DNA from 2 places in the Thalassotalea sp. Y01 genome. Region 1 is predicted to be linked to the other one. Evidence: predicted binding sites of a transcription regulator. Region 1 holds the regulator's gene; the other holds the start of a gene.

What was found. Region 1 encodes FNR, which switches genes on or off when oxygen is low (the NO sensors DNR and NnrR bind a similar motif). Its sites were predicted from a motif close to TTGATCTAGATCAA; they were not measured.
Region 2: a site for FNR is predicted at 8,844-8,857, ahead of HII16_RS08575 (glutamate-cysteine ligase family protein). Genes of this name have one in related genera too.

What each region holds. Positions count from the first base shown of each region.
Region 1 is NZ_JABBXG010000002.1:265,297-281,355, reverse strand. Features, by position in the region: gene HII16_RS04130 (2-oxoacid:acceptor oxidoreductase subunit alpha) at 1-1,286, opposite strand, end outside; gene HII16_RS17110 (FAD-dependent oxidoreductase) at 1,300-3,090, opposite strand; gene HII16_RS04120 (DUF2937 family protein) at 3,378-3,884, opposite strand; gene HII16_RS04115 (DUF1415 domain-containing protein) at 3,966-4,535, shown strand; gene HII16_RS04110 (LysE family transporter) at 4,541-5,173, shown strand; gene HII16_RS04105 (hypothetical protein) at 5,356-6,129, shown strand; gene HII16_RS04100 (glucosaminidase domain-containing protein) at 6,156-6,983, shown strand; gene HII16_RS04095 (DUF2987 domain-containing protein) at 6,992-7,642, shown strand; gene HII16_RS04090 (outer membrane protein OmpK) at 7,736-8,515, opposite strand; gene HII16_RS04085 (NCS2 family permease) at 8,653-9,942, opposite strand; gene uspE (universal stress protein UspE) at 10,287-11,207, opposite strand; gene fnr (fumarate/nitrate reduction transcriptional regulator Fnr) at 11,401-12,117, opposite strand; gene HII16_RS04070 (sulfite exporter TauE/SafE family protein) at 12,171-12,833, opposite strand; gene ccoS (cbb3-type cytochrome oxidase assembly protein CcoS) at 12,833-13,060, opposite strand; gene HII16_RS04060 (heavy metal translocating P-type ATPase) at 13,083-15,491, opposite strand; gene HII16_RS04055 (FixH family protein) at 15,494-15,976, opposite strand.
Region 2 is NZ_JABBXG010000005.1:50,883-66,941, forward strand. Features, by position in the region: gene HII16_RS08535 (YhdH/YhfP family quinone oxidoreductase) at 1-714, opposite strand, end outside; gene HII16_RS08540 (spondin domain-containing protein) at 1,000-1,707, shown strand; gene HII16_RS08545 (spondin domain-containing protein) at 1,720-2,430, shown strand; gene HII16_RS08550 (response regulator transcription factor) at 2,474-3,193, shown strand; gene HII16_RS08555 (HAMP domain-containing sensor histidine kinase) at 3,190-4,665, shown strand; gene HII16_RS08560 (potassium channel family protein) at 4,708-5,136, shown strand; gene HII16_RS08565 (prenyltransferase) at 5,266-6,186, shown strand; gene HII16_RS08570 (succinylglutamate desuccinylase/aspartoacylase family protein) at 6,263-7,309, opposite strand; gene HII16_RS08575 (glutamate-cysteine ligase family protein) at 7,300-8,787, opposite strand; gene HII16_RS08580 (DUF3301 domain-containing protein) at 8,926-9,231, opposite strand; gene HII16_RS08585 (DUF3549 family protein) at 9,267-10,343, opposite strand; gene truC (tRNA pseudouridine(65) synthase TruC) at 10,446-11,234, shown strand; gene HII16_RS08595 (AMP-binding protein) at 11,352-12,998, shown strand; gene HII16_RS08600 (cold-shock protein) at 13,437-13,646, shown strand; gene HII16_RS08605 (DUF6174 domain-containing protein) at 13,753-14,535, shown strand; gene adhE (bifunctional acetaldehyde-CoA/alcohol dehydrogenase) at 14,690-16,059, shown strand, end outside.

The sequences.
Region 1 (16,059 bases):
CCGTCGACGTCGCGATAACGACCGTATTGCTTCATGTTATCGAGTTCACGAATGCTTAATACCTTACCCAAATCGTATTTCTGTTTGTCAGTCCACTGAAAGGGAGGTGACAGGTGATCGTTCATTCCTAAGTCGAGATCACTCATGATGATAATAGGCGTTTGTAGCCTATCGGCTAAATCAAACGCCATGGCCGATAATTCAAAGCATTCCGCGGGAGAGTCTGGAAATAACAAGACTTGTTTGGTGTCACCGTGTGACGCATACGCACAGGCGGTAATATCAGATTGCTGGGTTCGAGTTGGCATTCCCGTTGACGGGCCGGCACGTTGAATGTTCATCAACACCACTGGGATTTCAGCAAAATAGGCTAGACCTAAAAATTCAGCCATTAATGAAACACCAGGGCCACTGGTTGCGGTAAACGAACGAGCGCCATTAAAGCCACCACCAATAGCCATACCAATTGCGGCTAATTCGTCTTCAGCTTGGACGATGGCGTAATTCTTTTTCCCGCTGGCGGGATCAATTCGCAAACGTTGGCAATAACTGGCAAACTTTTCAATCACTGAGGTTGACGGTGTAATAGGGTACCAACCAACCACAGTTGCACCGCCATAAAGGGCGCCCAACGCACATCCGGTGTTGCCATCAACCATAATACGACTGCCAATTAAGTCGCGACGTTCGATACGATAGTTAATCGGACAATCAAAATGATTAATGGCGTATTGATGACCAAGTTCAAGCGCAAAGATATTCGGTGCTATTAATTTTTCTTTGCCTTTAAATTGGTCACGAACCAAAGTTTTAAGTACGTCAAACTCAATATTGAGCAACGCCGCTAACGCACCAACATAAATGACGTTTTTAAATAGTTGTCGCTGTCTCGGGTTTTGAAACTCTTTCAGACAAATTGACGATATTGGGATCCCTAAAAAGTGGATATTGTCTCGCAACAAGGTTTCCGGAAGCTGTTTGGAGTTATCGTATATTAGGTAACCGCCATCACATACATTATTGATATCAGCGACAAAGCTTTGTGCGTTCATTGCTACGACAATATCGGATTTTCCTGCACGACGACCAAGAAAATTATGTTCATTGATGCGTACGTCATACCAAGTTGGTGCACCTTGAATATTCGATGGGAATATATTTTTAGCGCTCACTGGGATGCCCATGCGCATTATGGCTTTGGCAAACATATTGTTGGCGCTGGCAGAGCCAGTACCATTGGTGTTCGCAAATTTGACAACAAGATCGTTTATTTTAATTTCACTCATAACTGCTTCTCACTTACTTGATTGTCGCCTCAATATTATCCAATACCAGCTTTTGCATGTCCCAAGCGCCAGTTGGGCATCGCTCAGCACATAAACCACAATGTAGACACATATCTTCGTCTTTAACCATGATGTTGCCGGTTTTGAGGTTGTCAGAAATCAGGTAATCCTGATCGCTATGCATTTTGTCGACTCGCAATTTACCCTTGAGTAATTGTTCTGGCGCGGTGTTGTCGTCTTTAATATCGGCAATAAAGTTAATGCAGTCGGTAGGGCAGATATCTTCACAAGCCGAGCATTCAATACAAGCCGGTTCACTAAAGATGGTATGGATATCGCAATTTAGACAGCGCTGTGCTTCATTAAAGGCAAGTTGTTCATCGAAACCTAATTCAACTTCAGTGGCCAACTCGGTAGCGGCTTTTTGCCAATCAATATGTGGCACAAGGTGTCTGTCTTCATGGTCGACAATATTGGTGTAGCTCCATTCGTGCATGCCCATCTTTTGACTGACAAGATTAAAATCACTGTCTGGCCTTTGACCTGGATCTTTGCCTTGGCAAAATAAATCGATTGAAATAGCGGCTTTGTGACCATGGGCCACTGCGGTGATAATATTCTCAGGGCCGTAAGCGGCGTCACCACCAAAAAACACCTTGGCAATGCTCGATTGTAAGCTCGATTGATTTAACGCTGGTTGATCCCACTCATTGAATTCAAGACCAATGTCTCGTTCAATCCAGGGGAAAGAGGTATCTTGTCCGATGGCGACCAACACCAAATCACATTCAGCTAATAAGGTTTTGCCGGAATTTCTTAATACGCGTTTGCCATTCTTATCGTAAATCGATTCAACTTCGTTAAATAACACACCTTTAAACTCACCGTCTTCAATGATGAATTTGCTAGGCGTATGATTACAAGTGATGTCGATATTCTCAGCCATGGCATCTTCTTTTTCCCATGGCGAAGCTTTCATAGCTTCATAGGTTGAGCGAACCACGACTTTGACATCAGTGGCGCCAAGTCGTTTCGCGGTACGACAGCAATCCATGGCGGTATTACCACCACCTAATACAACAACTCTTTTCGGCGCGTTATCTAGATGACCAAAACTGACGCTGGATAACCAATCAATACCAATGGCGATGTGCGAATTGGCTTCCTCTACGCCTTCAATATTTAATGCCCGACCTTTGGGCGCACCTGTACCGACAAAGATGGCGTCATAATCATCCTTTACAAGCTTTTCAAGACTGGTTATTGGCGTGCCAAAGTGAGCTTTTACGCCCATATCAATAATGTAGTCAACTTCTTCATCGAGTACGGACTCGGGTAATCTGAACGCAGGTATCTGACTGCGCATCATGCCGCCACCTTTGATGTCGCGGTCAAACATGGTGATTTCATAACCTAGTGGCACAAGATCACGTGCGACTGTAAGTGACGCCGGGCCTGCACCTATCAGTGCCACCTTTTTGCCGTTACTTTGAGCTGGCGCTTTTGGTAATCGGTCACGGATATCGTCTTTATAATCGGCGGTAACACGTTTGAGTCGACAAATTGCCACAGGCTCTTCTTCAACTCGTCCGCGACGACATGCAGGTTCACACGGCCTATCACAGACGCGACCGAGAATGCCGGGAAAGACATTTGATTGCCAATTAAGCATATAGGCATCGCTATAGCGTTTATCAGCGATAAGACGTATGTATTCGGGGACAGGCGTATGTGCTGGACACGCTTGCTGACAGTCGACAACTTTTAGGAAGTGTTGATATTGAGTTACATCAGTTTTTTTCACAGCGCCACCACAATGTTACAACAAGGTTAAATATTAATGTACACAAAATATTCGATTTGGTAAGTGCTTTTTTTCAATTAATTGAAAATTTTCATAATGACTTTCATTTTTAGTGGTGACAATATCCAGGGTTACTGGGTTAATCGCAGGATGAAATTGACGGCATTTCTCGTTAAATGCTGTTTGTTAAATGTTGATTTTTAATTGGCTGAGTACAACGAAACATCGTCGGTTTAAGCTAGTGCGCCAACAAGCACATCGCAGTATTGGCGCCAGTAAAAGCTTATTTAGGCGTAGCGTTTAAACGGTAATTGTAAAGCGTTAAGGATGATATGTAACACTGAACTTATCAAAATTGCACCAATCACACCGGTCGCTATCGCCGACGACTCTAGTGGAATACTTGGTTGAAAGTCTTGCAGTGTTGCCGTAAAGATAGAGTGTTCAATTTCACTGACAAAATAATACACTTGCTGGATATAATCACCGGTTTGCAAATGTTGCAACTTAGTGGAAAACACGCTGATGCGATCAACCAATTGGTAAACGAGGTCGCCTGCGGCGTTAATGCCAGGATCGGTATTCTTACGGTATTGTTCAATTAATAACGCAATGTTGCCTTGATAATGCTCATCGGCAATTTGTTGGTACTTGCCTAATTGGTATTGTGCTTCCGATAAATGGCCGGAAAGACGTTGTTGGTATTGCTGCATCAATGCCGGTAATTGCATTGCGGTGACACCCGCAATGGCAAACACCAATTTATCAATTAAACGGGCAAAAAACGTTAACATAGCACACCTCTTAATTATTGCTGTTGTCGACACTCGGCTCTTGTTAGAATGACCCGAAGCAGCTTTTTTATATTGTGTTGTATGTATACTGAACAGCAAATCATTGAAAACATCAAGGTCTGGATTGAAAAGATCATAATTGGTCTTAATTTTTGCCCATTCGCGAAAAAAGATTATGTTAATAATCGCGTGCGCTATCAGGTGCAGTCTGAACCGGGCATGGAACAGGCGTTAACGTCGTTACTCGCTGAATTTAAACACTTAGATAAACATGCGCATGTTGCCACAACGTTAGTGGTGTTACCGCAAGGTTTTGATGAGTTTGACGAGTATTTAGACTTACTCGATTTAGCCAATGCGCTATTGGAATCGCAAGGCTATGAAGGCGTTTACCAACTGGCCAGTTTTCACCCGAACTATTGTTTCGAAGGGGTACCGGCGGATGATGTAAGCAATTATACCAATCGTTCTCCTTGGCCAATATTGCATATCATACGAGAAGATTTGTTGACTAAGGTTGTCGAGTTGCATCCTGATCCCGAATCGATTCCACATATCAATATGGATATGTGTGATAGCAAAGGTCATGACTATTTTAGTCAATTGCTAACGTCGCTTAACAGCGCATTAAACAGCAAGCATAAAGGATAGCGAAGATGGATTTTTCCGCTTATTACAGCGAATTTTTAACCATTGCGCTTGCTCACTTATTGGCGGTTGCCAGTCCAGGGCCTGATTTTGCCATTGTTGTTAAACAAAGCCTGACTCGGGGACGGCAAGCAGCATTATTTACTAGCGCAGGCATAGGTACCGCAATACTTTTGCATGTCTTTTATTCGTTAGTGGGTATTGCCATCATTATCAAAAGCAATCCGCAACTGTTTACCTATCTTACCTATATTGCTGCAGCGTATTTGGCCTATATCGGCGTGATGGGCTTACGTGCAAAACCAGGTCAGAGTGACGATGCAAACAAGGCCATTCAAGCAAGTTCGCAAACTCGATGGAAGTCTTATGCGACGGGCTTTTTGGTCAATGGTTTAAACGTTAAAGCGACGTTGTTTTTTCTATCACTATTTTCGGTGGTTATTTCGACACAAACACCAACTCTAGTAAAATCTGCCTATGGTTTTTATATGGCGATGGCGACCTTTGCTTGGTTTTCGTTTTTATCGTGTATGCTGACGTTAGATAAGTTTCGCCATAAATTGCAGCAAAATGGTTATTGGATCGAACGCATTATGGGGGCATTGTTGATCATATTGGCGATAAATATTGTGGTAATGTAACGCGCGATAGTTAGCTGTCGTCGATATCGCTAAAACAGCCATCGGTTATGGTCTGCAGACGCTAATGGTTTGATTGCTTTACAACTTTTTATATCATTTTCAATTGTTGTTAGTGAATTGCCTGACCGTTATCAATAATTTTGTTATAATCGCGCCATAATTTCTTCTATTTCATCATTTTCGTGTCTGATAAAAAAATTATCCACATTGGCTCTACGGTAGAAAAAGCTGAGCAGGGCGATTACACACTCGATGTCGCTAGCATTTTAAAAGAAGGTTGGGCGATCACCAAGAATCATAAGACACCGATTATTTCCGGGTTGTTGTTTGTGTTTTTTATCGCGATTATCGCGGTATCTGTTATTGCCAGTTATTTAGGTGGGCCAGAAAATATGATGGCCGATCCGCAAGCGAACGTGATCGCCAACATGGTACTTACTGTGATCATTTGGCCATTTTTAGCAGGGGTTGAAATGATGGGCGTATCGCACGCTGTTGGCATTAAAACCCGTACCGGATTTGTGTTTGCGTTTTTAAAACGCAGCGCGTTTATCGCTTTAACGGCGATTATCGTTTGGTCGTTAACCTCATTAGGCTTTGCCTTGATTTTGCCAGGTATCTATATTGCTATTGCGTTGTCGTTAACGGTACCGTTGCTTATCGAAAAAAACATGACACCAATCCAGGCAATTATCTTGTCGTTTAAAGCCACTCGCTTTCAGTGGTTGCGCTTATTACAGATTTACAGTGCATTGTTCTCATTGGCGATTATGTCAATATTACCTGCGGTAATGGGGGCTCCTTTGTTGATCTCTTTACCTATCATGGTGGTTGCCTTGTTGTTGTTAGCACCGTATTACTACAACGTAAAAGGCATTTTGTATCGAGAGATATTTGGTGTTTCAATGCAAGTTGTAGATAATAACGGCCGAAAAGATACCTACTTTTCAGCCTAAAGGATGAAGTAAATTTAAGGGAATCCATGGTTAGTCCAAATCGAAAAAAGCATAAAACCATTAAAGGTATTTTGCTGATTGTTATCTTCTTTATGGCGCTATCGCCAATACTGTTTTACAGCGTTAGCGAAGTCGAAGTGAGCGATGTTGAAATAGCCAACAAGCCGCATTATAAAAAGCCTGAACAACCATTGCATGATGTTGAACTACCAGACTTTTTGTCTATTCGCCATATCCCTGATCGCAAACAAGCGTTCTTTGAGTTTTTAAAGCCTGCAATTGAAAAAGAAAATCAACGCCTGAATAAGCTAAGACACACCATTATGTTATTAGCTGAACAACATCAGCAGGGCGAAACCCTGTCAAACCAACAAGTGTTATGGCTGACAAAATTAAGTAAATCTTACCGGGTTAATCCGAAATGGAGCATTGCAGAGCAACTGAGTGCCTTATTGGTTAAAGTTGATGAGATCCCAAGACAATTGGTGCTTGTTCAAGCCGCGAATGAATCCGCATGGGGTAGCTCACGATTTGCCAAAATAGGGCTTAACTTTTTTGGTATTTGGTGCTTCAAACAGGGCTGTGGCATGGTGCCAAATGGTCGTGATGCTGGCTTAAGACACGAAGTGGCAGCTTTTGATTCGGTTGATGATGTAATCGGCCACTACTTTCTTAATATTAATTCCAATGCCGCATACAATATGCTGCGTCAGATCAGAGCGCAATTAAGAGAGCATGATGTACCATTGCAAGCGGATATCTTAGCAACCGGGCTATTGCCTTATTCTGAGCGAGGTATCGACTACGTCGTTGAAATCAATACTATGCTTAGACATAACCGTCGTTATTTATAATGAGTAAAATGAAGAAATTACTGTTAGCAACATCCATAATGCTGGGCGTTTCAGCGCCAGTCGCGGCTGTTGATCTAGAATATAAAGGCTTTTATCAGCGCCTTAATCTGATTGAAGAAAACAAGTTAGATAAAATCACTATGGCGTTTTATTTGGTTGATTCTTACACGCGCAGTCGTTGTGTTTTAACCGACGCGAAAATGCTTAATAAGAACGGTCAACATGATGCCATTGCCATCGCGGATGATGGTCAATTGTTGGTGCCGTTGTCGCAGTCATACTATGATAATTTTGCGGTATTGCGGGTAGAGCAGCAAGACCCAGGTCAAAACTGCATACTGCAAATGCAAATGCAGGTTAAAGACAAACAACAAAAAGCATTTAGTTTTAGCGAGTTGGCATTGATTACCTGGCAAATGCAGGAATTGGTCGATGAATTTGGTGGCTTACTATCGTTTATGATGCCAAATGTTCAAGGTTTGCATATTGAGATGAAAAAAGCAGATAGCTTGAAGTACATTGACTCTTCACTTCGCGACGCACTTAATTGTGACGGGACGGTGTGTAAACTGCTGATTGATATGGACGATAAGCGCGATGAAAACGCTATAGAGTTTTCATCGCCACCTGTTGTGGTTGCGCCTTGGGTTGAAGAATAGACGAAAGAAAACGACTTTCTAACCGGTGATATACAGACATAAAAAAAGCGAGCTTAGGCTCGCTTTTTATTTTCGAGTTTGGAAACTAGTCCCTTATAAATGCACCTTAACAAGGAAACTAAACGTCGATTCTGTATCTAGGCCTGGGTAATTCAAACCGAATTTGTTTTTCCAATAAGAGTATTCAAAACCTGCTTCAAATTTCTTCGGTACATCAAAGTATTTACCAACATCCAATCGAAGTTGCGGGTTAAAGTGAAAATCAGCTTTGTGGGTCTCTTCTGCAGATGACCAATCAATAAAACCGTCAAACATGAAATCAGCATTACCAACACTAAACGGGTAACCCCATACCAATGTTAATTGCTGATCATTGTCCGTTTGTTCGTTATTGGCTTGGTAGACATTGATATTGGCATAAGCAAAGCCCGGTAATTTTAAATCGGCACCTAAGCCCAATAAGTAGTTATCAAAACTATTAGAGAAGCCGTCTGAATCAAAGGTAGAGTGTTCCCAAGTGCTGGCGACAAACACATCGGTAATAATGCCGTAGCTTAACTTATTGCCGGTAACGTAGCTTAGGCTTAATCGTGGTGAAAGTTCAGAGTAGGTTTCTTTGGCCGCTTGATTGTCTGAATCTTGTTTGTAGTCTAAACGGTCAGCAAAGAAAAACAGGTCGCCCCAGTTGTGCCCTGACGCATGCTCTAAGGTGACCGTTACCACGTCTTCATGTTCGTTTACTTCGTACTCACTGGCATTTTTAAGCAATGAGATTGAATTGTCGCTCCAAAACATTTCTGCATTAGCATAGGCACAAACAAGTGCGGCACCTGCCAAAAGGGCAGATGAAAATAAAGTTTTAAAGGTGTTCATGGGATTCCCTGAAAAATAAAATAGTATTGTTGTCGAGCAAACGGACTCAGTCTATTGCTGAGATTGTTGGTTACTCGGGAGTCTTGTGGTTGCCAAAGACGTCATCTTACTGCCGCCTTTGGCTTGTTTTTATGTGCTTACATAAACATAAACTTGGCTACAAACAAGGCAGCCAAAAACCAGACGCTTGGGCTAATTTCGCCAAAACGGCCAGAGAAAATACGTACTGCAGCGTAGCTGATAAAGCCAAAGGCAATACCATCAGCAATCGAAAAAGTAAGTGGCATGGTAACTAAGATAACAACCACTGGAACCGCATCCATCAGATCGTCCCATTTTACATTAACAAGACCACCAACCATCAATACACCGACAAAAAACAACGCGCCAGCAGTCGCATAGGCTGGGATCATACCCGCAAGTGGAGAGAAGAAAAGCGCCAGTAAAAATAATACGGCAACGGTAACTGCGGTTAAACCTGTGCGGCCACCGGCAGCAACACCTGCGGTACTTTCGACATAGCTTGTGGTGGTTGACGTACCAAATAATGAACCGGCAATGGTTGCGCCAGAATCAGCGAATAATGCTTTTTTAAGGCGCGGTAAGTTACCGTTTTCATCCAGCAATTTACCACGTTGTGCAACGGCTACTAAGGTACCTGAGGTGTCAAACAAATCAACAAATAGGAAAGCAAAAATAACGCTAAGCATGCCAACTTCAAACGCACCAGCGATATCAAGTGCCATAAAGGTTGGTGCGATTGATGGTGGCATTGACATAACGCCAGTGTATTGCACATCGCCAAACATTAGGCCTAATATTGTGATCACTAAAATAGCGATCATTACTGCACCATGAACGTTTAAACTGACCAAACCAACGATTAGGAACAAGCCTAACACCGCCATCATAGGACCAAACGAGGTAATGTCACCTAAGGTTACTAAGGTTGCAGGGCTCGCGACGATGATGCCTGCGTTTTTAAGCGCAATTAACGCTAAAAACATACCAATACCTGCGGCAATACCAAAGCGTAGTGCATGTGGAATTGAATTTATAATCCATTCTCGAACTTTAAACGCACTCAAAAGAGTAAATATAACACCGGAAATAAATACACCACCAAGGGCAACATTCCAGCTATAACCTAACTCTAGAACCACGGTAAAGGTAAAAAATGCGTTGAGTCCCATGCCAGGTGCTAACGCAATAGGGTAGTTGGCATAAAAGCCCATTATGAGACAACCGATAGCCGCAGCTAAACAGGTTGCGACGAATACCGCGCCTTGGTCCATACCCGTCATTGCTAACATGCTTGGGTTTACAAAAATGATGTAACCCATGGTTAGAAAGGTAGTAAAACCCGCCAATATCTCTTGCTTTACATTTGTACCATGTTCAGCAAGTTTGAATAGTTTTTCAAACATTAGTTTGTTTCCTGAAGATGTATGCATTGTTTTTGCGTAGCCAGTCATACTGCTGTTAACATCGCTGTTACATAAGGACTGACCAGTTTTAAAAATCGCGGTATTTTACGTAATTTTGTTACAAATTGTAAGCTATTTTGTTCGTTTTTGCAGATTGACGCCTATTCTGACGAAATATAAAAACAAACGATAGATCTTGCTATGCAACTAGGATCTATCCGGCAATGCAATCGGTAATGAAACCGCCTTTAAAAACGCAATAAAAAAGCCCAAGCGCTTGCTCGGGCTGTGCTGGCTGATTCAATAGCTCTACAATCTATTAACTCAACAATGGTTAAAGATGGTTATTCGAGGAACGGAGATTGATAACCGTCTGGTTTTATCGCCATTAAATCACAATTGAGTCGATCGATAACATGCTCTGCGGTATTACCTATAAGCACAGCGGATAACCCCGTGCGGCCGACGGTACCTAAAATCACCAATTCGGCATCGATTTGGTTGGCAACTTTCTCGATCACATCTTCAGGTAAACCTTCTTCGACATGCAAATACTCAGCGCTGATATTAAATTTGTCGGCGTGTTGCTGCACTACATCAGCGTGGTGGTTTTTCATGGTTTGATTGTATTCATTAGCATCAAACTCTGGAATTTCAATGGCAATATTAATCGGAGTGCCTGGGTAAGAGTTTACCAAATGAACATCAGCTTTGACCAAGCGGCCAAGATTTTGTGCTTCTTCGGTGATTTTACGGTTCAGTGATTGATGCTCTTCTTCTTCACTGCCAGCATTGACGGCGGCAAGTATATGTCCGCCTTCTGGCCATTGATGATCTTTGACCAATAACAGAGGCACCCAACATTTTCGAATTAAGTGCCAGTCTGTTGGGGTAAAAATAACCGATTGCAATGTAGGGTGTTCATGGGTACTTTTTAATACCACATCGAATTGTTGGTCTCGTACCTGCGATAAAACGGCTTCAAACGGGCGATTATGCCAAATCACTTTAATGTCCATATCGCTTTCATACTGTTCGGTGATCTCTTTTAGCCAAACGCTGCGATCATTTACCACGGTTTCACGCATGGCTTCTCGCTCGTCTCCAGACAGCATGGTGGTCATCTCGTAAGAGAAATCATAAATAACCAATAACGCGGTAATACGGGCGCCAGTTTCCTTGGCTAGAGTACAGGCTCTTGCTAACGCCTTTTGCTCTTCTGTGGTGGGATCGACAACTGCAAGTATATTTTGATATTTTTCCATAACATGCCTCGTAACCTTAACGTGGTTCGTAGCACGCCTTGCTGGGCTATAAAGCCAGCATAGACGGCAAAGATCAGTACGCTATAGATAAGCTTAACTGGTCAATGAGGATGTTACAAATTTGTTAATGAAGTTTCCTGTAAGGTGTTGATTTAAATCAACCAATACAACACCTTACAGGTATAAAAACGGGTTATTTATTTAAGCCAGCCAATTTGAATAGGGCGTCTTTGTCGAGGATGGAGATCAACTTATTTTCAACTTTGATTAAGCCATCTTTTTGGAATCGGGTCATCAACCGAGAAATGGTTTCTATGGTAAGGCCAATGTAGTTTCCAATTTCGCTGCGGGTCATAGGCAAGTTAAATTGCGTCGGTGACAAGTGACGACTGCCTAAGCGACGACCGTAGTTCGCTAAAAATGTGGCGAGCTTCTCTTCCGCGTTTTTACGGTTTAGTAGCAGTAACATCTCATTATTACACTGAATTTCATCGCTCATTAGATTTAACATTTGCGACTTTAAGCGTGGGATCTTATTCGATAAGGTATCGAGAACCTCAAATGGGATTTCACACACCATGGATGTTTCTAATGCCTTAGCAAAGCTTGGGTGATGTCTTGACGCTAATGCATCAAAGCCCATTAAATCGCCTGCCAAGTGAAAGCCGGTGATTTGCTCTTCACCTTGTTCGGAAATAATAAAGGTTTTAAAGGTACCAGAACGAATTGCGTACAAGGTTTGCAGTTGTTCGCCAGCTTTAAAAATTTGCGTATTCTTTTGAATCGGTTTTTTACGTTGAATGATATCGTCTAATAAATTTAGTTCGTTTTCATTCAAGCTAAACGGTAAGCAAAGTTCGCTGATACTGCAGTTTTGGCACTTGATGTTTTGTGCTATAGAGATTGCCATAAATTGATATTTATCCAGTTAATGCGTCAATAACATTAGTAAACGTAAGGTTACTAAAATATTTGATTTAGAGCAATAAACAATGAATAAACACCATAGGCGATTAACAAAATGCCACTGATTTTCTTAAAAAGTAACGAACTTATAAGGTTGGTAACCGATTGAACACTGGTTGATAACACTAATAACGCTGGCAAGGTACCGATACCAAACGCCAACATGATCATCGCCCCTTGACTGGCACTGCCGGCAGCTAATGCCCATGTGAGTGTAGAATAGACTAGGCCACAGGGCAGCCAGCCCCAAATAACACCGAGTAATAGCGCTTGTTTAGCATTCTTTATCGGCAGTAAGTGTTTGGCAAATGGTTGAATATAGCGCCACAGGTATTTACCTGCAGTTTCGATATGCGTCAATACAAACCACATTCTTGCGATATACAAACCAAGTAGAATAATGAAAATGGCGGCGATGGCTTTTAACCATAAAACTTGGATACCTATCGACTTTATCGCTAGGGAGCCCGTAAAACCGGCGACAGCGCCAAAAAAGGTATAAGATGCTATACGGCCTAGGTTATAGCTTAACGCTTTACTCAGTTGATTTGAGCTATCACCTGTGGTGGTTAGCATAGACGAGATACCACCACACATGGCGATACAGTGCCCCGCACCGGCAATACCAATCAATAGGGCAGAGAGAAAATCTAAAGTCATTAATTATCGCTTGAGTTTGGTTTGTCGTCGGCGTGAGACTCGGCGTCTGGCATTTTTTGGCTTGGCTTTTGGCCTGGCGTTTGTTTTTTCTCTTCGTCAAACAAAATACTCATACCTTGCTTTTCCAGATCATCAAACTGTTCAGCTTTTACCGCCCAAAAGAATAGATAAATGGCAATGGCGGTAAATAAGATGGCGATAGGGATTAGGATGTAAATGACGCTCATGTATCAATAACCTAAAGTTAATTTATTTTAGCAATCTCAAAGAGTTGGTAACGACAATAATCGAGCTTGCTGACATACCTAATACTGCCATATATGGGGTAATAAAACCACAAACCGCCAATGGCAAGACAATGGCATTATAGGCAAATGCCCAGGCAAAGTTCTGTTTTATGATACGACCCGTTTTACTGGATATGGTCATTAAGTCGAGAACACTGCTCAGTTTATTATTGAGCAAAATTACGTCGGCACCGCTTTTTGCTATTTCGGTACCACTCCCCATGGCAATAGCAACATGCGCTTGTGCAAATACCGGCGAGTCATTAACGCCATCACCAACCATAGCCACGGTTTTACCTTGCGCTTGTTTACCTGCAAGGATTGTTAATTTATCTTGCGCAGAGCAGGTATGGTGATGCTCATCGAGTTGTAATGCTTGATTAAATTTATCCACGCCAGCCTGGTTATCGCCACTGATCAACAGAGTTTCGGTGTGCTGTTGTTGTAATGCATTAATGACGTTAACCGTGTCGTCACGCATCACGTCATCAAGGTAGAGTACCGCCACCACTTGTTGGTTTATGGTGAGTATGCATTGAGCATCTTTATATTGCTCATCGACATTAGCAAAGCTGGCAATCCAGTTAACTTTACCGATGGCCAACTGTTGTTTTTTTCGTACGGCTTTAATGCCACAACCTGGGACAATATCGACATGTTCGACATTGATGTTAAAATCACGATAGGCTGCGAAAGCTTTGGCTATAGGGTGCTCAGAATGACTTTCCATTGCGGCTATGGTGGCCAGAATCGTATTCTTATCAAGTTTGCTATCAAGATTGCCGTTCAACAGTTTGCAATCGACTAAGGTGAATTCACCATTGGTCAAGGTTCCTGTCTTATCAAACGCTATGCTATCGACTTTCGGCATTGCTTCTAATACGTGACCTGACTTGATCATTATGCCGTCTCGGTTGAGTCGGATGGTGCCACAGGTTAAGGCCGTTGGTGTTGCCAACGACAAAGCACAAGGGCAGGTAGCCACCAAGACCGACAAGGTGATCCAAAACGCTTCGGATGGCATGTGTTGTGACCAAAATATCGAGGTTCCTATGGCGGTAAGCAAGATAATACCGACAAAATATTGGGCGATACGGTCAGACAATTGCGCAATGGCGGGTTTATGAGCTTGCGCGTTTTCACTGAGTCGAATCAGGTTGGTCAAAAAACTGTCTGAATTGGTTTTATTGATTTCAATATTGATATTGCCATCACCGTTAACCGTGCCGGCAAAAACATTCGCACCTAAAGCCTTGGCTACGGGGGCATGTTCACCTGTTAGCATGGACTCATCAACACTGGAGCGGCCATGAATAACGACACCATCTCCAGGAATGGTTTCACCAGGCTTTACGATAACCTGATCGCCCACCACAAGTTGTTTTGCGCTTATAACGAGTTCCTGACCATCGAGCAATTTTGTCGCGGTCAAGGGCATAAGTTTTAACAAGTTGGCTGACACTTCCGCAGCACGTGCTCGGGCTCGAAACTCTAAAAATTTACCTATCAATAATAAGAAGGTGAACATGGCAAGTGATTCAAAATACACTTCACCGGTTTGCATGAATGTCGCCCAGGTGCTGGCACAAAAGGCGAGAATGATGGCAATCGAAACCGGCACGTCCATCGATAATCTGCGAGCACGCAGGGCACTCATGGCGCCAAGATAAAACGGTAAGGCACCATAGGTGACAATCGGCAGTGTTAATACAAAACTTGTGCCTCGTAAGTAGGTCAAGTTATGCTCGGATAAATCACTGAATGCACCAAAGTATAAGCCGACAGCGATCATCATAACCTGCATGGTCAATATGCCACTGACCCCTAATCGACGAATAAAGGCTTTGGATTGCTTGTTGTTACTTTGTTCGACTTGATTGGCTTTAAAAGGCAGAGCTTGATAGCCAATATTATTGATAGCGGTGAGAATTTCGCTCAGTTTTAAGCGGGCATTATCCCAAGCAATCGTTGCTCTTTGGGTGGTGGCATTGACTTGAATCTTGGCAATACCAGGGTTTTGCGATAACTGTTTTTCAATAAGCCAAGCACAAGCGGCGCAACTCATGCCATCAATAGACAGAATGGTTTCTTTATGATCATCGATATCAAAGGTGAACTCGCTTTGCAGATTCTCATCATCGATAAAGCGATTGTCTTTCAGCGCATCGGGTACAAGGGCATCGATTTTATTGCCTTTCTCACTGCGAAATCGGTAATAATCTTGCAGGTCATTGGCGACAATGGTTTCGGCCACCGCTTGGCAACCGATGCAACACATGTCTTCACGTTTACCGTCGATATCAACGGTTAAATCTATACCTGGCGGAATGACTTCGCCACAATGAAAGCAATCCTGATGCGCGTGCGACATAATTAGTATCTAAGCTCAAACTCTCTAAATTGCTGTTGTGGCAATCCTAACGTGGTTTGCAACTTCCACTGATTATCAAACGGTGTGACAACAATACGCCATTTGCCCGAAATATCGGTATTAATGCGTTGACGCATCCAGCCTTTGCCATCCGGTGTGAGTTTTACCGAAAAGTCGCGATCGGCAAGCGTAGAGTGATAAAAGTTGACATTAAGCATTGGAAAGCTTTTTTCGATACCGGTTGGTTTTAGCACCAATTCGTCATTGGTGACTTTAATGTCAAAGCGAACACCTAATTTTTGGGCAAGTTTAAATTTGCGAATATCTTGATTGATCGCTTTACCTTTTTTGTAATAGTCATCAACCACCACAGTGTCGGCATCAGTATTGGCGATGATCAACGTCGTTATACCGGCAACAACCGCACTTAGCGGAAGAATAAATACCAAATAAGCCCAAGGCTCTTTGTACCAAGGAGTTTTCATTACTGCTGTTTCCCTTAAAAATCTGTGCGCTATTTTAACGTAACCGAGCATTTTGCTCTATAGATGATACGAAAAGGCAATTC
Region 2 (16,059 bases), on a different contig from region 1:
TTTTATTTGCTTAATTAGGTTTGTCATATAGTCGCCGCCTAACGTATCTATACCGTGGGCATACAGGCCGCGGCCCATAGGCTTATCACCTATATCATTGAGTCGATCGCGATGAACAACTTCATTGGCTCCTAATTGTTGTAAGTAGCTATTATCTGTTTTGCCACTAAAAGCGACCACGTCAAAGCCGAGCTTATGTAATAGCGCGATGGCAACGCTGCCAACGCCTCCCGTTGCGCCAGTTACAGCAACCGAACCATCATCAGGCTTAGCGCCCATAAGCAATAATTTATCAACGCATAAAGCTGCGGTAAGGCCGCCGGTACCGTAAATCATCGCATCAGATAAAGATAAATTGTTAGGACAAGGCACAACCCAGCTAGACGGAACACAGATATATTGTGCTAATCCGCCAGGTGTATTCATACCAAGATCATAGCCAAACACCAGCACCTTGCTGTCTTTGGCAAATTGATTGGTTTTATCGTTAACAATGGTACCAGCCGCATCGATACCTGGGGTGTGTGGGAATTGTCGGGTAACCCCTTTGTTACCGGCCGCAGACATTGCATCTTTGTAGTTTAGTGACGAATAATGCACTTTGATGAGCACCTCATCATCGGGAAGATTGCTCATGTCGAGTTGCTTTATTTGTTGGCTAAAACTGCCGTCTGCTTGCTCCTCAACCCAAAGTGCTCGATACGATTGCGTCATAATGATTACCTTATATCTAACGATAGCTACAAAAAACGATATCTACTTAAGCGTAGGCATGCCTTAATGATGATAGGTGTTTTTGCGCAATTTGCTGAGTATAAATAACAAAAAATTCTGGCAGATAAGGAACACAAGACCTGCCAAGTTCGAAAAAAATTTCATCAAAAATTCGCCAGTTTCTTGTGATAAATTTGTGATAATTTCGTGAGCGATTTGACAGCTTTGCTTTGCATACTGATTTTGAAAATTACAAAAAACTTAGTAAATCAAAGAGGAAGCAAAATGAATTTCACAAGCCCAAATAAACTAATTGCCATTGCGACCATGTCTACTTTATCGATGACGGCACAAGCTGCTGAAATTGAAGTGACCATAACCAATGCGACGCAAGGTATTTATTACACGCCAATTATCGTTGCCGCTCATAGTGGTGACGCACACGTCTTTGAAACAGGCACCATGGCCAGTGCTGAATTGCAAGCAATGGCAGAGGGTGGTGATATTTCTGGCCTTTCCAGTGTACTCGCAAATATCGGCGCTGATGTGGCTGAAAACCCTGCTGCCGGTTTATTAGCACCAGGCATGTCGGCGATGGCGATGATGTCGACCTCAGAAGGTAATGATTACTTGTCATTAGCGGCGATGATTTTACCAAGTAACGATGGTTTTGTCGGTTTAGACAGTTGGATGATTCCAAGTGAACCAGGAACCTATACATTTACTTTAAACGCTTATGATGCGGGTACAGAAGCCAACGATGAAATCGTTAACGGTGGTGGTGCACCTGGTACACCGGGTATTCCAGCCGCACCTGGTGGCGCTGCGGGTACTGGCGGTACAGGGGTCACCATGAGTGAAGAAAACACCTATGTGCATATTCATCGCGGCAATATGGGTGATGGTGACACTGAAGGTGGTAAAAGTGATCTTGATTACACGGTGCATCGCTGGCTTAACCCAGTTGCGAAAGTAACCGTTGTTGTTAAGTAATAGGAGGTTGTGATGAATTTTAAAATAGACAAATTAGCGGCTCTGGTGATCAGTTCAGGATTGTTACTCACCGCCTGTGGTGGTGATAGCGGTGATGACAGCATCTCAGCTGTATCAACCAACATCCCGAATTACAGTTACCAAGTAGATGTGGTTAACTTAACTTACGCGCAACCTATGTCGCCAGTGGCCGTTGTGTTGCACGATGAAGGTCAATTATGGACGGTAGGTGAGAGTGCCAGTATGGCATTGGAAAACTTAGCCGAAAGTGGTGATGGTGCCATGATCATGGATTTAGATGTGGTGAGCGTCAGTGCTGCCGGGGAAGGCATGCTAATGCCTGGTATGAATCAACAGATAACTATCACCACCAGTGCCTTGTTACCGCAAAAGATTTCATTGGCTACCATGCTGGTTAATACCAATGATGCCTTTGCCGGTGTTAACGGCTTAATGATCGCTGATCTTGACGTTGGTGAAAGTATTTCCTTAGTTAGCGGTTCATATGATGCAGGAACAGAAGCAAACAGTGAAACCGCCGCTAGCATTCCAGGACCCGCTGGCGGTGGAGAAGGTTATAATGCGATTCGTGACGACGTCGACTTCGTTGCTATGCACCCAGGAGTTGTCACCATGGATGATGGCTTGATGGCTTCTGCATTAACATTCGATCACAGGTTTGATAACCCAACGTTGAGAGTAACCATCACACGTACTGAGTAGCGAGCAGCTGTTATGCGGCTTCGCCATTTGGTAGGAGCCGCATATGACAGATACTGTACTGGTAGTAGAAGATGACGATGATTTAGCAGAGCTGGTGACCATGCAACTGCACGAGCTTGCTATCGATGTTGAACATCAACGTTGTGGGCAAGAGGGCTTGGACAGGGCTTTGGCTAACGATTACCAGTTGGTGATCCTTGATGTGATGTTACCGAAGCTGTCTGGGCTTGATATTTGTCGGCAATTGCGGGACAAAAAGCCTGAGCAGGCGATTATGATTTTAACCTCAAAAAGCAGCGAAACGGACCGCGTGTTAGGGTTAGAACTTGGCGCCGATGACTTTATGACTAAGCCGTTTAGTGTACGAGAATTACAAGCGAGAGTCCGCACTCAGTTGCGTCGTGTGCATCTTCTTGCCGGATTTTGTCAGCAGCAAGCGCCAGTGGAGTCGCAATTACAACTTGGCGACTTACACATTAATCAGCTAACTCATAAAACGACCTTAGCAGGGCAACGCTTGGATCTAACATCGACAGAATTTGATTTGTTGCTGTATCTTGCATCGCACCCTGATCAAGTGTTTTCACGTTCACAGTTACTGAGCTCCGTTTGGGGGTACCATCACTCCGGTTATGAGCATACGGTAAATTCTCACATTAATCGTTTGCGTAATAAATTAGAGAAAGATATCAACAACCCACAAATCGTGCAGACTGTTTGGGGGGTTGGTTATAAATTTAATCGACAAGGCGTTAGTGCATGACATTATCACTGTATCAAAGATTGAGCCTAGCGCTTTGCTTGGTATTTATTGCCATAGCCAGTGTTTTTTATCTTTGGTCAGAGCGTGCCGGTCAACAGTTTCGGCTTGAAGCTCAACAGCGTTTACATGTCTCACTTGCCGCTAACCTTGCTCGTGACAACCCTTTATTGCAACAAGGTATCTACGACAAACAAGCGTTAACCAACTTGTTTCATACACAAATGGTTTTAGGGCCAGCGTTTGAATTCTATTTTGTCGACAAAGGCGGCAATATTGTTATCCACTCCGCCGATGATTCATTGATAAAACGACAAACAATCGATTTACAACCACTGCTTAACCTCACCAAAAATCAAGCACCTTTACCGATCCTTGGTGACGATCCTCGACACGTATCAAGAAAAAAAATCTTTTCTGCGGCACCGGTATTTAATGGCGCTGCACTGCAAGGCTATTTGTATGTCATTGTCGCCGGGCAGCGCTATGACAATATTTTCAATTCCGACCGAAGTCAGCGCAAATTTACCGACTATTTAGTACTAAGCATTAGCGCATTACTGTTTTTACTGTTGTTGATGCTGGGGTTGTTTTGGTTTGTTACCAGCCCAATACGTCGCTTGAATCGAGATATTGACCAACTCATTGCCGCCTCATTTGACAGCTCGCAAATTGATCTACGTTATTGGCAAAGCGATAGCGACAACGAGATCCAACAATTGGGCTGTCAGTTTAGGTTATTGGTGCAAAAAATTGATCATCAATTGCGAGAACTCACCGCCAATGATCAACAACGGCGCGAATTATTGTCGCATTTATCCCATGATTTGCGCACGCCGCTAACGGCTATGCAAGGCTATATTGAGACCTTGGCGATACGAGATAAGCAATTAACCGATGACAAACGCCAAGAATACATGGCTATCGTGTTACGCAACAGTAAGCAGCTTAATATGCTTATTGATCAAATTTTCGAACTCGCTCATCTTGATACCGGTCAGGTGTCACTGGACTGGGAAAGCTTCAATATAGGTGAGTTACTGCATGACATTGCCGCTAAATTTCATTTGCAGGCGGAAAAACACAGCGTTGCTATTCATATCGAGCCACCACAATGTCAGTTATCTGTGCATAGCGACATTGGTAAGTTGGATCGCATTCTCACCAATTTGATTGAAAACGCATTACGGCACAGCTTTGCTGGGGGCACCATCAGCATTGAAGTTGAAAATTTAGGCAATGATGTGCAAGTATCTGTTATCGATACCGGTACTGGCATTAAAAAGGAAGAAATCGCCTATATTTTTGAACCTCGCTATCGGGCCAGTAATGCCATTGATAATGAGCACAAACATAACGGCTTAGGGCTAGCAATTAGTAAGCGATTATTAAAATTGTTGAGCATAGATATCAAAGTGTATAGTGAGCTGGGTAAGGGCACTCGTTTTGTTTTAACCCTTGCCAAACCGCTATAAAAAAGCCATTCTATATGTACCTAAATCAACGAGTTAGAATTGATGATCGTACTGTCACTGGTCACGACTGTGGTTGTTGCTACTTGCGTCGTATTGCATTATGAGGCGCTTAGGTCATTATCTCGCCGATTGCCTTATTTGCACTATAACAATAAATATCAAATTGTTGTCGGCGTGGTTGGTGCGCTGCTCGCCCATTGCGTACAAGTATGGATTTTTGCCTTGGGTTATTATTTTATGATGCAAGATGAGACCTTTGGTACGTTAAAAGGCAATTTTAATGGCAGTTTGCTCGACTGCACATACTTTTCTTTTACCACATTTAGTACCGTCGGCTTTGGTGATATCGAACCTCACGGGGCGATACGATTTTATACCGGTGTAGAATCATTAACGGGTCTATTATTGATTACCTGGACGGCATCCTTTTTATTTTTGGAGATGCAGCGTTATTGGCAAACTGAGTCATAGTAGTATCGATTAGGGGGCTTCGCCAATATAGCTAAGCTGTGACTTTTAAGTTTGTAAAGTTAGATTTGTAAATTTAGATCTTAAATTAGATCTTAAATTAGATATTTTAATTAAGGTCATTCACTGCACATGCGACAACCTATTATCTATGCCGTATGGCAATCTTGCAGACCTGCATTTTTAACACTCACCTTGTTTTGTGTGCTGCTGGCATACGCTGTTAGCTATTGGCAGCAAATCGAGATTCACTATGTGCATTTAGCCCTAGTGTTACTTGCAGCTCTTGCAGCTCATATCAGTGTCAATACCTTAAATGAATATCAAGATTTTCAATCCGGCCTCGACTTACATACCGAGCGCACGCCATTTAGTGGTGGCAGTGGTGCCTTACCTGCCTGTCCTGACGCCGCACCAGCTGTTTTTAAATTAGCGCTGTTTAATTTAACCTTATGCGCCGCCATTGGGTTGTATTTCGTCATCATCTTGGGCTGGCAATTACTGATACCTGGGCTAATCGGATTAATTATTATCATTAGCTATACCAAATACATTAATAAATTGCCGATAATATGCTTGCTGGCACCGGGCATTGGTTTTGGTTTGCTGATGGTGGGCGGCTCATTTTGGGCTTTAACACAACAACTCAATGCGGCGAGTATGGTTGTAGCAATAGTCACCGCGTTACTGGTCTCAAATTTATTACTAGTTAATCAAATACCTGATGCCAGTGTTGATAAACGCTTTGGTCGTCATCATGCGGTCATTGCTTTTGGTGTTAAAAAGGCTGTAATTATTTATGCGCTGTTCATTGTTTTCGTTGCCGCCCTTATTTGCTGGGCGACACGCCAACTTTGGTTGCCAAGGATGACCTTGCTTGCCTTGTTACCATTGCTGGCAGGTGTTGAATGTCTGCGTCATTTACGCCGCTATGTGATTGAGCGCGCCAATACTCGGGCATTAGATAAAGCCTTAGGCTTAAATGTGGTAGTTGCCAATGTCACGCCATTAATGTTGGCGATTTGCTTGTTGTTGGCCAAGCCGCCTGCTTGAGCATTTCTGTCAGCCTATCTGTCTATTACTATTTATTGCTAGCGGTTCTTATTGCGAATTCTAACAACTTTCCAGTTTAGGCTAATTGGTTATCATGAGTAACCAAATAGAACAAACAATCATTGCGTGCGATGCGTTCATTTCTGGTTGCCATGAACAAGTGAATAGACGTTTTGGGTAATAGTTGGTTGCCGCGTAATTGAAAATACTTATCAACCACATTGACACCGTTGGCATCCAGAAGTCGTAAATTTTCCAGACCGTTATTGTCGAGCCAACCTAACATTTGTTCAGGAAATATTTGCCCAAAATTGTGTTGTTCAATGTGCTCACACAAGGTCACTCCAGGTAAGCCGAGATCGTGTTGCGCATAGTTTAGTTCGATATCACCATTAACCTGCAAGCGCATTGGGTTTAAATAGGTGGTGACATTATTTTGTAGGTGCTGTTGACTTAAATCGTCGATATTGGCGAGTTTTAACAAACCCAGATAGGCCACTTCATGGGATTGACTGTCTTTACCGCCACCGCATTCAATGGTGATGGCTTCACAACCAAAGTCTTGCTCCATTAATGCGCCTAAACGAATTTGTGATAAAACCAATGAGTGACAAAATACCGCGGTAAGTGATAATGCCATTTCGTTTTTCATAATGGATACGGCAAACGCTGGGCTAAAGCCTGAGGTGTTATGTAAGTCCACCACCAATTCAGGGGTTACTTGTCGTATAGCGTTATCGATAAGGTTGGCGCGATGATAATAACCGCTAGTCTCGGTGCTATTGCCAAAACAGCGGTTTAGATCTAAGCCGTCTGCTAAATAACGATGGCTAAAATTTGGCGTCGCGCTTGCTGCTTCAATACTGCAGATAATAAATCGCAAATTGGTTGTTGGTCGTTCATTGGCTTTTAAATTGGTTAGGTAACGATGTGTTGCGATAAGGCCAGACGGTTCATTGCCATGAATAAGCGTTGTGATAACGCGAGTGCGCTGTTGGTCTTTGCCTGAAACATCAATTATCGTTGGCGCATAAAGGCTTAATAAAAACTGTTCATAGTCGGATTTTAGCGCGCCGATGTCAGGATCTTTTAGATAGCACAGCTCATTAAAATCTATTGCCATGGTCGCTCCCATTGGCACAAGTTGTTGCCACTTTGATAGTTACGTTGATAAGCCAATACCATCGCCTTTAATGCCGCATCGTTACTCATTATTTGTCGATAATGCTGCAACGTGTGTCGTTGCCATCGAGCACCGGTTAAACCGCTATCTAAACGTTGCTCGATAATGGACATAAAATAATTGCTTTCATCGGCGCTAATACCAATACGGCTTAGTCCATTACGTGCCGTGGTTAACATCGACTCGATAACCTGTTCAATCGGCACGGTTTGCAATTGATACTTGTGATGTAACGGCCATAGTATTTTCGCATCAAGCCCAAATTGCGCGGCACGATAGAAATTATGTTCGGCGTATTTAAACGGCATTAGGGCAATGATCTCATCGACATCATCGGCCAAACCTTCGGCCAAACCAATCGCTAAGGCGGCATTGGCGAGCATATCATCCACCGTAGGGCCGGAGGCGATGGCGCGAAATTCAATGCGCATATGACCGTTATTATGATGATCATAAACCGGTCTATGCCATGGCCAAAGCGTGCCCATATGCAAACCAAGCTCAGCTAATTTAGGTAAATGCTGCGGCGTACCATTTATCGATTCAGAGGCGTCGCGCAAAGGAATAATCGGCGGGTATAAGGCGACCGCTTCAGCAAATAGATCCCAAACATTATTGCGCAGCCAACCGTAACCATAACTGACTCGTGCCGGTTCGTTTGGCAATAAGGCATTGTTATGTCGCACATCAATGGACTGCTTAAATAAGGCGATGCGGGTTTCATCCCACAATTGTCGCCCTAGAAATGTAGGCGAGTTGGCACTGATAGCAGTAACTAACGGCAGGGTTAATTGCGCCGCATTAAACACCCGGGTAAAGCGCTCTGGTGATGTCATCAAATGAATTTGCAATGAGGTATTGGCACCTTCGGCACTTATATCGGCTAAGCACATATCTAATGGCTCATCACCATTAATCTTAATGTGAAAGTCGCTACCGCGTTGGCTCATCAATTGTCGAGATAAGCAATGATAGCGACCCAAAGGTGTCATCCATTGAGCACGCAAGTCGCGGTCATTTAAGGTTGGCAATATACCGATAGGTAGGGCGCTGATGCCGAGCTGTTTATTTACATCGGCAAGATTGGCGAGCTTTTGTTGTAACTCATCTTTTAGATGAAACAGAGGGGTTTTATCGAGATCGAATGCCGATAAATTGATCTCTAAATTATATTGATTCAATTCATATTGGCATTGTGGATCAGACAGTTTTTGCAATACCGCTTGATTACTTGGACTCGCCTGAGCGTTTTCATCAATTAAGTACAGCTCAAGCTCTGCGCCAAGTTTATGACGTTGTTGGCCAAAGTTTGGCGTAGCCAGAATGTCTTTTAATTGATCCAGTTGACGATACAGCTCGAGCCTGAATTGTTCAAAATCTTGGCGTTGAAAAGTGGTGTTAGGTACATTTTGTCCCATAGCAAGCCCTCGCTGTTTTACAGACTTTAGCTTGCCAATAATTATGCGTCTAAATATTGATTAACATCAAGTTAACAGCAGTTTACTTGTAAATAAACCACCGCTAGTTGTGCTAATTAGAGGGATAAATGCGGTTGATCAGACTTTGTATGGTGGCAGGTCAAAGGCGGCGACTTTTTTACTGTGCATGGTTAACGTACCTGCATAAGCGCTTTCACCATCACCGCTGAACTCAAATAAGTATTCAGCGTGAATGTACAAACCTTGGCGTTTTGAGAAACGAATGCGGGTTTTGGTACGAGCAATACTCATAAACTGCAAGTCATGTTGCTCGCAGTATTGTTGACATTTATTGCGCGCTATTTCGGCGATTTCGCGACTAAACCAAATGTACCAAACCAGTAAGAACAGGCCTAGAAGTAAATAAATGTCAGACAATACCATGTGATACGTTACTCTTTTGTTGCCATTAAAATGGGTTATTTCTTATTTTGAACGGCGGCAAAAATGGCACCGATTGAGTTAGCCAAATTGTCACTACGTTGTGGTGATCGCAGACACTGTAATACATATGGGCGAATCGTTGGGATTGCAACAAGGTCTTGAAAAACAGATGAAAACACATCTTGTTCGAGATGGCTACTGACGTTTTCTAGATACTGCAATAAACGCTCGTTATCCGCGAGTAACCCCCACGCTTTGCCGGTAAAAGTTAACAATAAATTCAAATCGTTACTGACGTTGGCAGCTAAAATACGTTGGGCTAGAGCGATTACTTGTGGGTGTTGGCTATGATCACTTACTGCTCTGAGCAAATCGGCAAGACGTTGTACATTGACCTCACTGCGATCTAGCTCGTTACTAGCTTGTTCGATAAAGGCCTGCAATAAATGAATATCAAATTGTTGGTTTTCTAATGCCGAGCATAACGGTGTTATCACCTCGCTTGGCAATTTTTCTAAAGCATTTATAAGTAATTGACTGTTGTTATTGTCATTAATACGAGCGGCAAAATCACATATACCTTGTATCGCAACACCTTGCCATTCTGCAAAACCAAGTTTGCCGGACATGTACAACTGACAATGTTCATAATATTGCGAGGCACTCTGTTTTAAGTCCCGTTTCACCACCGCATTGAGCGAGGCAAGCTTGTACTGGCTTGGGGTAAAATTGTATGGGTTAGCTTGCAACAACTCTTCCTGTTTTTCACTCGGATCTTGCGTTAGATCCTTACCCAAGGCATCAAGAATGATGGCTAAATAATGATTGCGGGAACCTTGATTTAATAAACCACGTTCATCCAACGGTAATTTCACAAACCAAATGTATGGCGTGGTTTGCGCTTTTTGCCAAAATACTAAGGCAAACATGGCATGACCTTGGATTGGAAACGGATAGGGTTGCATTGCGTGTTCCACTTTTTCAAAGTCTTGCTTACTCATTTTGCTGACTTTGCGACCCAAATCATAGATTCGATATTGGCAGCCACTTAATTGCAATAGTTCAGAAATGGTATCAATGGTGTCTTTTTTGGTGGATGATTGTTCGCTCATACAGCCCTACAGGATAATCAAAGTTTACGTTTTTAATTTCAATGCCGCGCATTATAATAAATGCCCTGTATAAATAACAGCAAAGAACCACTTGATAAGCGAATGACCGACCTATTTGATAAACAACAGCTTGATGAGCAAAACCAAGCGGTAGACGAAGACGCACCAAAACTCGATATCCTCTATCAAGATGAACACTTGGTGGCCGTCAATAAACCGAGCGGTTTATTCGTGCATCGCTCCTACCTGGACCGTGACCAAAAATACTTTGCCTTACAATTGGTACGTGATTTGGTTGGGCAATACGTATATCCATTGCATCGCTTAGACCGGCCGACTTCTGGTGTGTTGCTGTTTGCACTTGATCAACAGACCGCACGTTTAATGGGGCAGGCGTTCATGGACAAGAAAATGGATAAGCAATACCTCGCCGTAAGTCGAGGTCATGCGCCGCAAAGAGGTCATATCGATTATCCGTTAAAAGAGAAGCTGGATAAGATTGGCGATAAGTACGCCAATGCAGAGGCGGCGGAAAAGCAGGCACAAACAGACTATCGTCGATTAGCCACCGCAACCTTAGATATTGCTGTAGGCAAGTATCCCAGCGTGCGATATTCTTTGCTTGAATTAAGCCCGCATACCGGTAGACGTCATCAAATTCGTCGCCACCTAGCTCACCTTCGACATCCCATAATTGGCGATATCAACTATGGCGATAACAAACAAAACCCATTTTTTCGTGAGCATTTTGCCATTAACCGCCTGATGTTACATGCCAAAGTATTGTCGTTTGAGCACCCATACAGTAAGCAGTTAGTGACGATTGAAGCACCACTTGATGAGCAATGGCGAAAACTTTTTGTTGAACTTGACTGGCTGTCTTTCTTTTAAGCCTATATACGCGTCGCATTGCGGCCTTCGATAGTCTTTTACAGAACAAATTAAGTCTTTGTTATTGAGTTATTTTTCCATATACTAAATTCATAACTCACAATAAACGAACCTAATATGCAATATCAAACGCCGTTAAGTCATTTTCTTGGCCACGCTCAAGAGCGTCCACAGCAAATATTTTTGCATCAACCCGTCAAAGGCGAATATCGTGAATTCAGCTTCGCCGAAACTGAGCGACAAGCTCGCATAATCGCCACCTTTTTACATGCTCAAGGGTACCAAAAGGGCGATCGCATCGGCATTTTGTCGAAAAACTGCGCTCAGTGGTTTATTGCTGATTTGGCGATTATGATGGCTGGCATGATCAGCGTGCCAATCTACGCGACGGCAGGTGCGAGCACCATTACCTATGTGGCCGAGCATTCTGATATGCGAGCCTTGTTTATTGGTCCTTTAGATGATGCAAAAGCAGTAAAAGCGGCGAAAGCAGAAGAGTGTCATACCATTTCATTTGGTGAGTGTTACAACAATGGTGTCGATTGTGATTTTGACGTCGATGCAATTTTACAAGAGCATCAGCCGCTCGCTGAATTGCACCAAGCCGATATTGAAGACACCATGTCGATAGTTTACACATCGGGCACAACCGGTGCACCAAAAGGTGCGGTAATAAGTTACAAAAACTTAGCCTCAGCGGGGCATGGAACGATTAACGTTATTAATGCCAACAAAGATGATCGTGTGGTGTCATATTTGCCTTTGGCACATATCACTGAACGCTGTGTGATTGAGATGACGGCAATAGAAAAAGGCTTTGCGGTTTATTTTGTTGAGTCGTTGGATACATTTATCGAAAACGTAAAATATTGCCGACCAACGTTTTTTGTCTCTGTGCCTCGTTTATGGACTAAATTCCAATCACAAATATTGGCTAAGCTGCCACCGACAAAACTTAATTTCCTGTTGGCTATCCCGTTTATTGGCAATATAGTGGCGAAAAAAATTCGCAGCCAGTTGGGATTAGACCAATGTCGCGTATTTGCCAGCGGCTCGGCGCCTATATCGGTCGCGGTACTGGAGTGGTTCTATAAAATTGGCATGCCTATTGGTGAAGGTTGGGGAATGACAGAAACATCGGGTTTTTCTTGTGGCAATCTGCCTTTTGAGCGCAAATTATTGGGTACCATAGGTCGTCCGTCACAATGCGTTGACATGTCGTTGTCAGATGATGGTGAAGTGTTGATTCGCGGTGATGCCGTGACCAAAGAATACTATCGAAACAGCAAGGCAACACAAGAGTCCTTCGTTGATGGTTGGTTCCGCACTGGTGATAAAGGAAAGATGACCGAGGATGGCGCTTTTCAAATTATAGGCCGGATAAAAGAGCAATTTAAGACCGCAAAAGGTAAATATGTGGTGCCAGTTCCTATTGAGCGTATGCTGGCCAAAAATGTGCAAATTGAGCAAGTCTGCGTTATTGGCTACGGTCGTCCACAACCGCTTGCGTTGGTGGTTTTATCAGAAGGTATTGATATTAATCACGGCAGCGTGAAGCAATCATTAATTGATACCTTAAATGAGGTAAATGAAGAACTGGAATCTCATCAACGTCTAGATTACTTATACATATGTAAAGACGGCTGGACCACGGAAAATGAGTTGTTAACGCCAACATTGAAATTAAAGCGTACCCAGATTGAAGATACATATACACCAAGGCTACCAGCCAAAAGCAAAGATAAGGTGGTTGTTGAAGACTAGTGTCATGTTTTGATTGAACATAAAACGTTCAGTTGTTTTGGATTATAGAAAGGCGATTTTTGGTCGCTTTTTTGTTGGTTGAAATTTGCACAGTTGTTCTGTTTCCCTGTTAAATCAATATATTGCGAGCAATCATCGATTGTGAAATGATCATGAAATTTCAATAAATTGCTTGAATTGGCAACACAATGACGTATAGTAAAGTTCGAGTTTTGCAAATGCTTCGCCTTTATTTCGAAATTTATACCTTAAGCGATCAGAGTTAACCGCAAAATGCTTATCTGGTTTATAACTAGATAATTGATTTAACTCAGAAAGTATCGTTTAAGTAAGTACACGCGTACCACCATCTCGACATAAAACTGTAACATCTACAAAGCTACAATAGGGACAGGCAACAATGCTTACCCACAAACTTTTAAATATTTAGGAAAAATTATGTCAGATGTAAAAACTGGTTCAGTAAAATGGTTCAATGACGAAAAAGGTTTTGGTTTTATCGTTCAAGAAAGCGGTCCAGACGTATTCGTTCACTTCCGCGCTATCCAAGGTACTGGTCGTCGTACTCTTACTGATGGTCAGCAGGTTGAGTTTGAAGTAACTCAAGGCCAAAAAGGTCCTCAAGCGGAAAACGTTAAACCACTTTAATCACTCGATTAATTTGTAGAAACGGGTGATTAGCACAGCTAATCACCCGTTTTTTTTAACATGCTATTAGCGGCTAATAAAATAACAACAGTTAAAAGGAATTAAAATGACTCTGGTAAAATGGATGCTACCAATCTTAGCTACGACTCTTATGGCTTGTGGCGGTGATGACCAATCACAAGACCTATCTAAATTAAAAAACAATCGACAAAAGTGGGAGAGTCAACAAATCGATCAATACGCATTCGATATTGATTTAAGCTGCTTTTGTTTTGGCAATACCTCGTTTAGTGTCGAGCAACGCGGTAGTGAGGTGATTCGCTACAACAACGAAAGTCTGCAATTCGTTGACGCAGACCAACAACGTGCCTGGCTAGCATCAATTAATCAGTTGTTTGATTTTCTTGAACAAGAAATTGGCAGCGTCGATGCCATTGATATTGAGTACGACGAGACCTACGGTTACCCAACCTATGTCTACGTGGATCGTTATGAAGATGCTGTTGATGACGAATACAGTTTATCCATCACCAATATGACCATGCCTGACAATGGCATGTATGTATGCAACCCCGTCATAAGCCCTGTCTATCGACTGCGAGTTATTGATTTACACAGCGGTAAAGTTCTCAGTTGTGAGACTGAGGTCAGTTTGCGTAACAAAGACTATGGCACCTTCATTGAAACCTTTGTTTCACCACAACTAAATGATGGCAGTTGCGCCTATAATGCGTCTATACAAAGCAGTGAAAACGCGCCATTAACAGGTGAGATAAGCATCGGTGCACCAGGCTATGTAACAAAAGTCTTGGATATCGAAGCGAAATCCATGGCATGCGGTTTGCGAGATGCTATAGGCACGTTTTACCTCGAGAGTGCGACGTTATAGCGCAACTTTGGTCTGGCAGTATCGATTTAAAAAGCGGCATTTAGCCGTTTTTTTTATTTTCATGGTAAATGAACAGGCAGTTTTATGAATTTTCATTATATTTAAAGGGCACTTTTGTTTAAGTCAACAAATAATATTAACCCATGGAGGCCTCATGCCAGTTAGCAATATCGATGAACTCAATGCCATGGTTGCCCGTGTAAAGGAAGCGCAAAAGACGTTTGCCAACTACAGTCAGGAGCAAGTGGATGAAATCTTTCGTGCCGCATCTTTGGCAGCCAATAATGCCCGTATCCCGCTAGCGCAAAAAGCCGTTGAAGAATCCGGTATGGGCATTATTGAAGATAAGGTGATCAAAAATCATTTTGCTTCTGAATTTATTTACAATAAATATAAAGATGAGAAAACCTGTGGCATTCTCGAAGAAAATGAAGAGTTTGGAACCATAGAAATTGCAGAGCCGGTCGGTTTGATCTGCGGCATTGTACCTACAACTAACCCGACATCGACAGCGATTTTTAAAGCCTTAATATCCCTTAAGACCCGCAATGGTATTGTGTTTTCACCTCACCCTAGAGCGAAATTTTCGACCAATGATGCAGCAAAAATTGTGCTTGATGCGGCGGTTGCCGCAGGTGCGCCAAAAGATATCATTGGTTGGATTGATGTGCCGTCGGTTGAGTTATCGAACGCACTTATGACCCATGATGATATAAACCTGATTTTGGCAACCGGTGGTCCAGGCATGGTCAAAGCAGCGTATTCATCGGGTAAACCCGCCATAGGTGTTGGTGCAGGAAATGTGCCAGTAGTCATTGATGAAACCGCAGATATCAAGCGGGCGGTTGCCTCTGTGCTGATGTCGAAAACCTTTGATAATGGCGTGGTATGCGCCTCAGAGCAAGCGGTGATCGTTATGGATGATGTTTACGATCAGGTGAAAGAGCGTTTTGCTAGCCATGACGGCTATGTCCTAAGTAGATCCGAAGCAGATAAAGTTCGAGAAATCATTTTAATTGATGGTAACTTGAACGCCGCTATTGTTGGCCAACCGGCGGTAAAAATCGCCGAATTAGCGGGCATTAAGGTACCTGCAAAAACTAAAATTTTAATTGGCGAAGGTAAGCGGGTTAGTATCGATGACCCTTTTGCCCACGAAAAATTATCACCAACCTTGGGCTTATTCAAAGCATCAAGTTTTAAAGATGCGGTAGACCAAGCCTGCGTTATGGTTGAGCTTGGCGGTATTGGCCATACATCGGCGATATACACTGACCAAGACTTAAATAAAGATCGCATTAATTATTTTGGCGATAAAATGAAAACCGCGCGTATTCTGGTAAATATTCCTACCTCACACGGTGGTATTGGCGATCTCTATAATTTTAACATCGCGCCGAGTTTAACCTTAGGTTGCGGTTCTTGGGGTGGTAATTCTATTTCTGAAAACGTAGGGCCTAAACACCTTATCAACAAAAAGACTGTCGCCAAAAGGGCTGAAAATATGTTGTGGCATAAGTTACC